3 regions of the Streptomyces sp. NPDC107575 genome follow, and region 3 is predicted to be linked to each of the others. Evidence: riboswitches for the same ligand, from Rfam matches in the RefSeq annotation. Region 3 holds a riboswitch; each other region holds the start of a gene.
What was found. A riboswitch is a leader RNA that binds a small molecule or an ion and turns the genes downstream of it on or off. The one in region 3 is predicted to bind cobalamin.

Region 1: it holds a riboswitch for cobalamin, as region 3 does, so the genes downstream of both, ACZ7L4_RS03195 (ABC transporter substrate-binding protein) here and ACZ7L4_RS23890 (ribonucleoside-diphosphate reductase subunit alpha) in region 3, are expected to answer to the same signal.
Region 2: it holds a riboswitch for cobalamin, as region 3 does, so the genes downstream of both, nicT (Nickel transporter NicT) here and ACZ7L4_RS23890 (ribonucleoside-diphosphate reductase subunit alpha) in region 3, are expected to answer to the same signal.

What each region holds. Positions count from the first base shown of each region.
Region 1 is NZ_JBVKBG010000001.1:684,430-687,696, reverse strand. It holds gene ACZ7L4_RS03205 (PepSY-associated TM helix domain-containing protein) at 1-747, opposite strand, end outside; gene ACZ7L4_RS03200 (hypothetical protein) at 927-1,643, opposite strand; cobalamin riboswitch at 1,731-1,856, shown strand; gene ACZ7L4_RS03195 (ABC transporter substrate-binding protein) at 1,887-2,945, shown strand; gene ACZ7L4_RS03190 (FecCD family ABC transporter permease) at 2,981-3,267, shown strand, end outside.
Region 2 is NZ_JBVKBG010000001.1:75,467-78,733, forward strand. It holds gene ACZ7L4_RS00340 (GTP-binding protein) at 1-76, opposite strand, end outside; gene nicT (Nickel transporter NicT) at 245-1,363, opposite strand; cobalamin riboswitch at 1,395-1,610, opposite strand; gene ACZ7L4_RS00350 (inorganic diphosphatase) at 1,614-2,117, opposite strand; gene ACZ7L4_RS00355 (GNAT family N-acetyltransferase) at 2,183-2,674, opposite strand; gene rho (transcription termination factor Rho) at 2,705-3,267, opposite strand, start outside.
Region 3 is NZ_JBVKBG010000004.1:921,940-925,206, forward strand. It holds gene ACZ7L4_RS23890 (ribonucleoside-diphosphate reductase subunit alpha) at 1-1,464, opposite strand, end outside; cobalamin riboswitch at 1,593-1,723, opposite strand; gene ACZ7L4_RS23895 (GNAT family N-acetyltransferase) at 1,785-2,276, opposite strand; gene mctP (monocarboxylate uptake permease MctP) at 2,380-3,267, opposite strand, start outside.

The DNA of each region.
Region 1 (3,267 bases), on a different contig from region 3:
GCTGGCACCCGCGTACGTCGACCAGGTCAGGCCCGTGGCGGACAGGAAGAAGAGTCCGAGCGCCGCCCAGACTCCCACCGATCCGTGCAGCGACAGGGTGCGCCTGCGGCCGGTCGTCCCTCGGATCGCGCGACGCGAGCGGCGGCGGGCGAACCAGAGGACGAGTCCGCCACCCGCGATCACCCACATCCAACTCGCGGCGAACTCGCTGTACAGGCGGCCCACTTGGCCCAGGTGGAGGTCGCGGTGGAGTTCGTCGATCCAGGTGCGCAGGGGCAGCGCGCCGGTCGATCCGTACTGTTCGAGGGCGCCGCGTACCTCGCCGTTGTACGGGTTCACGAACACCGCGAGCGTGTGGTCGGCGTCGACTCCCACGACACCGGAGAGCATGACGCGCGTCGTCGCCCCGGCCTCGGGCGACGGCCGCACGGCGCTGACGTCTCCTTCCGGATGGGCCTTGCGGGCGGCGGCGACCTGTTCGGCGATGGGCAGTTGGGCCTTGCCCACGGGGACGTTCAGCTCATGGGCGTAGACGATCTTCTCGGCCTGGAACGAGCCCGCGTAGAGCAGGCCCGTGACCGCGGCGACGAACAGGAACGGGGCAACGAACACCCCGGCGTAGAAGTGCAGTCGGAGCACCAGCGGGCGCAGTGACGCCCAGGCCGACCGGTCGGCGGGCGGCGCCTGCCGACTCTCTTCTGCGGGGCGGGAGTCAGAGGTGTCTGACGTCTCGGAGGTGATGGACAACGTGGTCCTCCAGTTTCGGGCAGCACGGAGTCCGGGCGCGGGCCCCGCCTTTCGGCGGCGGCCCTGGACACATCCGGATCCGGTGCGTTGCGAGGGAACTCGGCCGCGCGGGCCCGCTCCGGGCGTGCGCACGGCCGACGCCCGAGGGTGCGGCGCAGCCTCGGGTGAACCGGCTGTCGTCAGGCGACAGCGTTCCCTGCGGGTGGGCCTCTGGAGGTGATGGGGTCCGCGAGGAGCAGCTCGCGCGGCGTACGGGCGCGCCGGGTGCGGCGGGCGTGAATGCGCGGCCGGTGCGGCGGAGTCGGCAGGCGGAACGGGAGCGTCAGCGGCGCGACGATCCGGTCGGCGACGCACCGCGCGAGACGGAACGCGGCCTGCTCGCCGTACGCGAGCCACAGCCCGCTCAGCACGGCGGCCAGCAGGTGGGCCAGGAGCATGCCGGAGGGAGACATGCCGCCCATGTCATGACCGGCATGGCCCATTTCGTGCATGCCGCCCATCGCGTCGGGCGGCATCGCACCCATGGGCATGTCGCGCATGGGCATGTCGCCCATGGACCCCATCGATTCCATGGGCGTGCGGCACAACACGTGATCCAGCCACTGCCCGGCGACAGAACCGCCCGAAGCCGCCGGGTGCGCGACGACCTGCGCCCACGAGAAGAAGAGGTGCAGCCCGGCCTGCGCGACCACCGACAGGCCCACGACCGGCAGGACTCCCCGCTCGCGCCCTGCGGGCCCACACGCCGCTCCCCCAGTGGCCGCGAACCCGGCGGCCAGGGCCCACCACGGCACGGTGTCACCGGACATGAGCGTGTGCGCGAGCGCCGTGAGCAGCACGCAGACGGCCGCGAACATCGCGGCCCGTCCAGCGCGAGCGTTCCGGCGTGTGGTCATGGCCGACCCATCTTGGCATCCGCGCCCCTGTGATCACCGGCAGGTTCGCAACCCGGCGTGCGCACCGTGGAAGCCACGTAGGATCGCCGGGTCATCACCGCGACGGGTGACAGGAAGCCGGTGCGAATCCGGCACGGTCCCGCCACTGTGACCGGGCAGCGCGTGTCGACGCGGCCCGGGAGTCAGGTCACTGGCCCGTCGCGGGCTCATTCCGAGGAGCGCGGACTCCGTAGGAGGCTTCACGTGTACGACGGTCCGTACCGTCCCCATGACCTTCCCCTTCCCCGTGTGCGACGGCGGCGCTTCGCCGTGCGTGTCACGGCCGCCCTCGCCGCGCTGTCGGCGACGGTGCTCACCGCCGGCTGCGGCCCGTCCGGACCGGACGCCGCCGGCGCCGACAGCCGCCCGAAGGCGTCGACCGCCAAGGGCTTCCCCGTCACCATCGACAACTGCGGCGTCAAGACGACGTACAACAGGCCGCCCTCGCGCGTGGTGACCATCCATCAGCACCCTGCCGAACTCCTGCTCTCCCTCGGTCTGAAGGACCGCATGGTCGGCACGGCGTTCCCCGACTCCGCAGTCCTGCCGAGCCTGCGCAAGGACTACGCGTCGGTGCCGCAACTCGCCGCGAAGGCGCCCTCGTTCGAGAAGGTCCTCGAGACCGAACCCGACTTCGTCTACGGCGGGTACTCCAGCGCGTTCGACGAGAAGGAGGGCCGCTCGCGCAAGGCGTTCGCCGACGCCGGCATCGACACGTACCTCAACCGCGAGTACTGCGGCAAGAAGAACGTGACCATGCGGGACACCTACGCCGAGATACGCACCATCGGCAAGATCTTCGGTGTCCCCGACCGCGCCGACACCCTCGTCTCCGAGCTCCGCGGACGGGTCGCGAAGGCGAGCGCCGCCGTCCGGGGCAGGCCGGACGTCCCCGTGTTCGTGTACGACAGCGGGGACAAGTCGGCCTTCACCGCGGGCGGCAAGGGCCTCGGCACGCAGTTGATCCACCAGGCGGGCGGCCGCAATGTGTTCGCCGATCTGGACGACGTGTTCGGTGATGTCTCCTGGGAGCAGGTCGTCGACCGCAAGCCCGAGGTCATCGCGATCTACGACTACGCGGGCGACAAGAGCGTCGAGCAGAAGAAGCGGTACCTGCTCGCGCAGCCCGCGCTCGCCGACGTACCCGCCATCAAGCACAAGCGGTTCGTGGTGCTGCCGTTGACCGCGACGCTGGTCGGGGTCCGGTCGGCGTACGCGGTCGAGGGTCTTGCGCGCGGGCTGCACCCGGAGAGCTTCAAGTGACGGCGCCCGCGGTGGCCGGCAAGAGACCGGCCGGCGTGCGGGGGCGACACATCGGCCAGGGGGCGCGGCTCACCGCCACCCTGGTCGTGCTCGCCGCGCTGCTCCTCGTCTCGCTCACGGCCGGACTCGCCATCGGCTCGGTGCATGTGCCGCCCGGTCAGGTGTGGGGCATCGTGACGCACGCCCTGGGCGCCGACTGGTGGGGCGAAGCGGACTGGTCGCGGGCGCGGGAGACGATCGTGCTCGACGTGCGGGCGCCGCGTGTGCTGCTCGGGGCCATGACCGGCGCGGGTCTGGCGGTCGTCGGCACGGCCCTGCAGGC
Region 2 (3,267 bases), on a different contig from region 3:
TGTGCAGGAGCCGCTCGGTCAGGCTGGTCTTACCGGCGTCGACGTGCGCGAGAATTCCAAGATTCAGCAATGCCACTGGCAGTCGAGTCCTTGAGGGAAGGGAATGCCACGGCGGCGGAATCCGCGGTGGCCCTCGGAAGGAGCTGGACTGCAGTGCGCATGGATCGGTCCTCACGCTCGGGATGCGCGGCAGTTGCCGCACAGGGATCAGTGCAGCAGTGTGCCGCGCACCCCGGCAACCGATTTATCCGGCGTCGGCCACCCGCGCCGACCACCGCTGCTCGACCCGCGCGAGCCGCCAGTAGGCGATCGCCGCCGCCCACACGACCACGAACAGGCCCACGATCACGTACCCGACGTTGTCGAGGTCGAGCCCGGCGATCCACCCGGTCACCGCGTCGCTCAGGTCGAGCTTGTCGTGCAGCACGCCCACGAGTTCGATGGTCCCGATGAAGAACGCGACCGCGATCGACAGACCGGTGATGGTGAGGTTGTAGAACACCTTGCGCACCGGGTTGGAGAACGCCCACTGGTAGGCGAAGTTCATGAACGTGCCGTCGAGCGTGTCGAACAGGCTCATGCCCGCGGCGAACAGCAGCGGCAGGCACAGGATCGCGTACCAGGGCAGGCCGGCGGCGGCTCCGCTGCCCGCCATCACCATCAGTGTCACCTCGGTCGCGGTGTCGAAGCCGAGGCCGAAGAGGAAGCCCAGCGGGAACATCTGTCCTGGCCGGGTGATGGACCTGGTGAAGCGGCCGAGGATCCGGTTCATGAACCCGCGCGAGTCCAGGTGCTCCTCGAGCCGCCGCTCGTCGTACGAGCCCGCGCGCATCGCCTTGAAGACCTTCAGAATGCCCATCAGGGCAACGAGGTTGAGCGCCGCGATGAGGTACAGGAACGTACCGGAGACGGTCGTGCCGACGACGCCGAGCACCTGGTGGGTGGGCGAGTTGTCGTTCATGAGGGTGCCGGCGAGCGCAGCGCCGCCGGCGACGAGCGCCGCCATGGCCACCACCACGCTGGAGTGGCCGAGCGCGAACCAGAAGCCGACCGAGACGGGCCGCTTGCCGTCCGCCATCAGCTTGCGGGTGGTGTTGTCGATGGCGGCGATGTGGTCGGCGTCGAAGGCGTGCCGCATGCCGAGCGTGTACGCCGTGATGCCGAGGCCGATGCCGAAGGCCTTGTTGCCGACTTCGTAGTGCTCGGGGACGACGAGCAGGAAGAGCACGCCGAACGCGACGACGTGCAGCGCGGCGATCACCGCGATCAGTCCGGCCGTGCGCAGCGTGTCCTCGCGGCGCCAGCGGAAGGCAGGGGAGGGGGTGTTCAGGGCAGGGGTCGGGGAGTTCCCGGGCAGGGTCATGCGTCGATCACGCTCCAGCACCTCGTGGATCACTTCGTGAGATGCCGCGGCCGGTCTCCTGGCTTACGGGCGTGCCCGCCGCTCCGGCCTTCCCAGCGGCCGACGGCCGCCAGTGGCGCACAGGGTGGAACGGCGCGCTCCGGACGTCGCTGTCCGAAACCCGATCACAGTGGCGAGGGCCGCTCCGGAATGGGCCCCTGAGGGGCCGTCACCGGTCTTCCCGAGCACCACGGCCCGACCAACCTAACACCTACCCGGAAGCGCGCTCGCGGGCCCGGCGGATCTCCTCGTAGGCCTTCTCCCGGCCCTCCCAGTGGGAACCGTCGACCGACTTGCCCGGTTCGAGATCCTTGTAGACCTCGAAGAAGTGGGTGATCTCCAGGCGGTCGAACTCGGGGATGTCCTCGATGTCCCGGGTCGCGTCGTGCCGCGGGTCGTGCGCGGGGACGCACAGGACCTTCTCGTCCGGGCCCTTCTCGTCGCTCATCACGAACATGCCGATCGCCCGGCACTCGATGGCGCAGCCGGGGAACGTCGCGTCGCCGGTCAGGACGAGCGCGTCCAGCGGGTCGCCGTCGCCGCCGAGCGTGCCCTCGATGTAGCCGTAGTCCGCGGGGTACTGCGTCGACGTGAACAGCATCCGGTCGAGCCGGATCCGGCCGAGATCGTGGTCCATCTCGTATTTGTTCCGGGATCCCTGCGGGATCTCCACGATCACGTCGAACGCCTCGGCGCGTGCCTGACTGCTGCCCAATGTGGCCTCCTTGCCGCATTCCGACGCCCCCGAGTGTGCGCCGTACCGGGCGAGGGCGGAACCCCTCAGGCGGCCGGGGGAATGGGGAATTCGAGTTCGGGCCGGTCCCAGGCGACGGCCGGCGGGCGCGCGGGCACCGTGCCGGTGCGGCGCGCGCCCATGCCGCGGTAGAAGCCCTCGGCGGGCGGGTGCGCGACGACGCGGACGTGGTCGAGGCCCGCGGCCCGCGCCTGCGTACGCATGTGGTCGACGAGCAGCCGCCCGATGCCCCGGCCCTGCGCCTCGTCGGCGACGAACATCAGGTCCAGCTCCGGGGGCTCGGCGAGCAGCGCGTAGAAGCCGAGCACCCGCTCGTCGGCCTGGTCCACGGCGACGTACACGTGGTGCGCCTCGATGTAGTCGGGGCCCACCCGGTAGCCCGCGACCATGGAGGCGTACGGGTCCCGGTAGGCGCTGGAGCCGCGCACGAGGCGGGTGAGGCGCCGGGCGTCCCGGGCGGTGGCCCGCCGGACGGTGACGGCCGGGGGCCCGCCACGGCGCGTAATGCTCGCGTTCATGTGTCGAGTATTACGCACTCGGGGGCGGGGTCAGGCCGTGGGCACCGTGGAGTGCGCCTGGCGCAGGAACGCGGCGTTGTCCGGGGTCTGGCGCAGCTTGTCGAGCAGGGCCTCGTAGGAGGCGGCCGGGTCCCGGCTCTGCAGGGCGCGCCGCAGTCCGCGCACGACGCTCAACTCGGCGGCGGGCAGCAGGAGTTCCTCGCGGCGGGTGCCGGAGGGGGTGAGCTCGACGGCGGGGTGGACGCGGCGCTGCGCGAGGACGCGGTCGAGGCGCAGCTCCATGTTGCCGGTGCTCTTCAGTTCCTCGAAGTAGTAGTCGTCGGCGCGGGAGCCGGTGTCGACGAGGGCGGTGGCGAGGATGGTCAGCGAGCCGGCCTCCTCGGCGTCGCGGGCCGCGCCGAAGAACCGCTTCGGTCCGTGCAGGGCCGCGGCGTCCACACCGCCGGACAGGGTGCGGCCGCTGGTCGAGGCCGCGTTGTTGTGCGCCCGGCACAGCCGGGTGAGGGAGTCGAGGAGGATCACCACGTCGCGGCCCTGCTCGGTGAGGCGCTTGGCACGCTCCACGGCGAGTTCGGCGAGCGCGATGTGGGCCT
Region 3 (3,267 bases):
GTAGAAGTTGATGTCGACGACGCGGTCGAGGAAGGTGACGGCCGTGCGGACGGTCTCGTCGAGGCGCTTCCAGTCGATGTCGCCCTCGACCACGAAGGAACCGAGGTTGACCGAGCCCAGGTTGCAGACGGCCGTCTCCCCGTCGTCCGTCACCTCCAGGATCTCCGTGCAGAGGTTCGAGGAGTGGACCGTGTGGCCGGGCTCCGCCGTCTGGTTGGCGGTGCGGTTGGCGGCGTCCTTGAAGGTCAGCCAGCCGTTGCCGGTCTGCGCGAGGGTGCGCATCATGCGGCCGTACAGATCGCGGGCCGGGATGGTCCGCTGGGCCTTCCCGTCGGCCTCGGCCTTGCGGTACGCGGCGTCGAACTCCGCGCCCCACAGGTCGACCAGCTCGGGGACGTCGGCCGGGGAGAACAGGGACCACGGCTCGTCCGCGTTCACGCGGCGCATGAACTCGTCGGGGATCCAGTGCGCGAGGTTCAGGTTGTGGGTGCGGCGCGCGTCCTCACCGGTGTTGTCGCGCAGCTCCAGGAACTCCTCGATGTCGGAGTGCCAGGTCTCCAGGTAGACCGCGGCGGCACCCTTGCGGCGCCCGCCCTGGTTCACGGCGGCGACCGACGCGTCGAGCGTCTTGAGGAACGGCACGATGCCGTTGGAGTGCCCGTTCGTGCCGCGGATCAGCGAACCGCGGCTGCGGATACGGGAGTACGAGAGGCCGATGCCGCCCGCGTGCTTCGAGAGGCGGGCGACCTGGTGGTACCGGTCGTAGATCGAGTCGAGCTCGTCCAGCGGGGAGTCGAGGAGGTAGCAGCTCGACATCTGGGGGTGCCGGGTGCCGGAGTTGAAGAGCGTGGGGGAGGAGGGCAGATAGTCGAGGCGGCTCATCAGGCCGTAGAGCGCGGCCACCTCGTCGAGCGCCCGGACGCTGTCGTCCTCCGCGAGCCCCGCCGCCACGCGCAGCATGAAGTGCTGCGGGGTCTCGATGACGTGCCGGGTGATCGGGTGGCGCAGCAGGTAGCGGCTGTGCAGGGTGCGCAGGCCGAAGTAGCCGAAGCGGTCGTCGCCCGCGGTGTCGATCAGCGCGTCGAGGCGCGCCGCGTGCACCCGTACGAACTCGGCCGTGCGGTCCGCGATCAGGCCTTCGCGGTGGCCGACGGCGACCGATCCGGTGAAGGACGTGACGCCCTGTGAGGCGGCCTCGGCGGCGATGGAGCGGGTGAGCAGCCGGGCGGCGAGCCGGGAGTAGGCCGGGTCCTCGGAGATCAGCCCGGCCGCGGCCTCGGTGGCGAGATCGCGCAGCTCGGCCTCGTCGGCCCGCGCCGAGCGTCCCCGCAGGGCGGCAGCCGCGATTCTGCCGGGGTCGGCGTCGGGGAGGTCGGCGGTCAGCTCGGTCAGGGTGCGCAGCAGGGCTGCACCCGGGCCGTCCTCGGGGGTGGCTGAGACCGGTTCGGCGGGCGCGATGGTCACGTGGAGGCTCTCCCTCGCTCGGCTCGGGGCCTGCGGGGAGGAGGTGGCAGCGCGGGCGCGCACGGGGCGGGCCCTCGTCCACCGGCCCTTTCCGCGAGGCCCGGACGTCGTCGACGCCCGGGCCGGGCGGCTCGGGCGTACCGTCGACAGGTCATCGGACTCACGCGGGCGTTTTTGTACGCCTACGCACACCGTTGCGGGACAGTTCCGGATTCGCACCGGATTCCCCTGCGGCGACAGCGAGAGCGAGCATACATGTTGTGCCGGGCTTTCGCTTCAGCCCCATATGTTGTGTCGGCGTGCTCCTGGGGTCGGACCGGCTAGAGCTTCAACTCGTACGCCCGCAGCGTCACTTCCGGGATCGGGGACCAGTCGCGGTCCGGGATCCGGGTGAAGCCGAGGCGTTCGTAGAGGCGGTGCGAGGCGGTCGCGAGCGGCTGCGTGCACAGCACCAGCGCCGTCTTGCCGGCGGCGCGCGCCCGGTCGACCACGGCCCGCACGAGCGCCTCGCCGACGCCCTTGCCGCGCGCCTCGACGTCGACCGCGAGCATCCGGAACTCGGCCTCGCCGGCGCGGGAGACCTCCGCGTACGGGTGGTCGTGCGCGGGGACGTAGGTGACGCCGCCGAGGACCCGGCCGTCCGGCCCCTCGGCGACGAGGACCTCGGCCTGCCGCGCGCGTTTCTCGACGTCGCGCAGTTCGGCGGCGTACCAGTCGTCCTCGCCGAACGCGAGGAGGCCGCTGCCCAGGTAGGCGCGGGCACTCAACTCGCCGAGCACGGCGTACTCATCGGGGCGCACTGTTCTGATCACGACGCCATGGTTACGCGACCCGCGGCCGTGGTCGCAACGGTTTCCGGAAAAAGCTTCGGGCCCCTCCGAGTCGGAGGGGCCCGAAGCGTTCAGCTGTACGTGCCTAGTGGCCCGACGCCTCCGCGCCGACCTTCGGCAGGTCGACCTGGACGCCCTTGTCGCCCGCGTCGGCCGTGTAGTCCTCGGGCGCCGTCTCGTCGACGCCGTCCGGGGCCTTGAACGCCTTGAGGACGAAGGTCAGGACGACGGTGACGACGACGTTGAGGACGAACGCCGTCATGCCGATGTAGCCGATCTGGCCGATGCCGGGGATCTCCGCCGACGAGCCGCCGAAGTGCTTCTGCGTCGGCGACGCGACACCGTACGCGGCGAGCGTGCCGTACACCATGCCGACCGCCCAGCCGGCGAGCAGCGCCCAGCGGTGGAACCAGCGCGTGAACAGGCCGCCGACCAGGGCAGGGAAGGTCTGCAGGATCCAGATGCCGCCGAGCAGCTGGAAGTTGATCGCGACGGTCTTGTCCATGGTCAGGACGAAGGCCAGCGCGCCCACCTTCACGAGCAGCGAGACCAGCTTGGAGACCTTGGTCTCCTGCGCGGCCGTCGCGTCCGGCTTGATGAAGTCCTTGTAGATGTTGCGCGTGAAGAGGTTCGCCGCGGCGATGGACATGATGGCCGCGGGGACCAGCGCGCCGATGCCGATGGCGGCGAACGCGACGCCCGTGAACCAGTCGGGGAACATGTCCTCGAACAGCTGCGGAATCGCCAACTGCCCGTTCTGCACCTTGATCCCGGCCGCGATGGCCATGAAGCCGAGCAGCGCGAGCAGGCCCAGCATCAGCGAGTAGAGCGGCAGGATCGTGGTGTTGCGGCGGATCACGTTGCGGCTCTTGGAGGACAGGGTCGCCGTGATCGAGTGCGGGTACATGAACAGCGCGAGGGCGGAGCCGAGCGCGAGCGTCGCGTACGTCCATGTGCCCGATGAGCCCGGCGC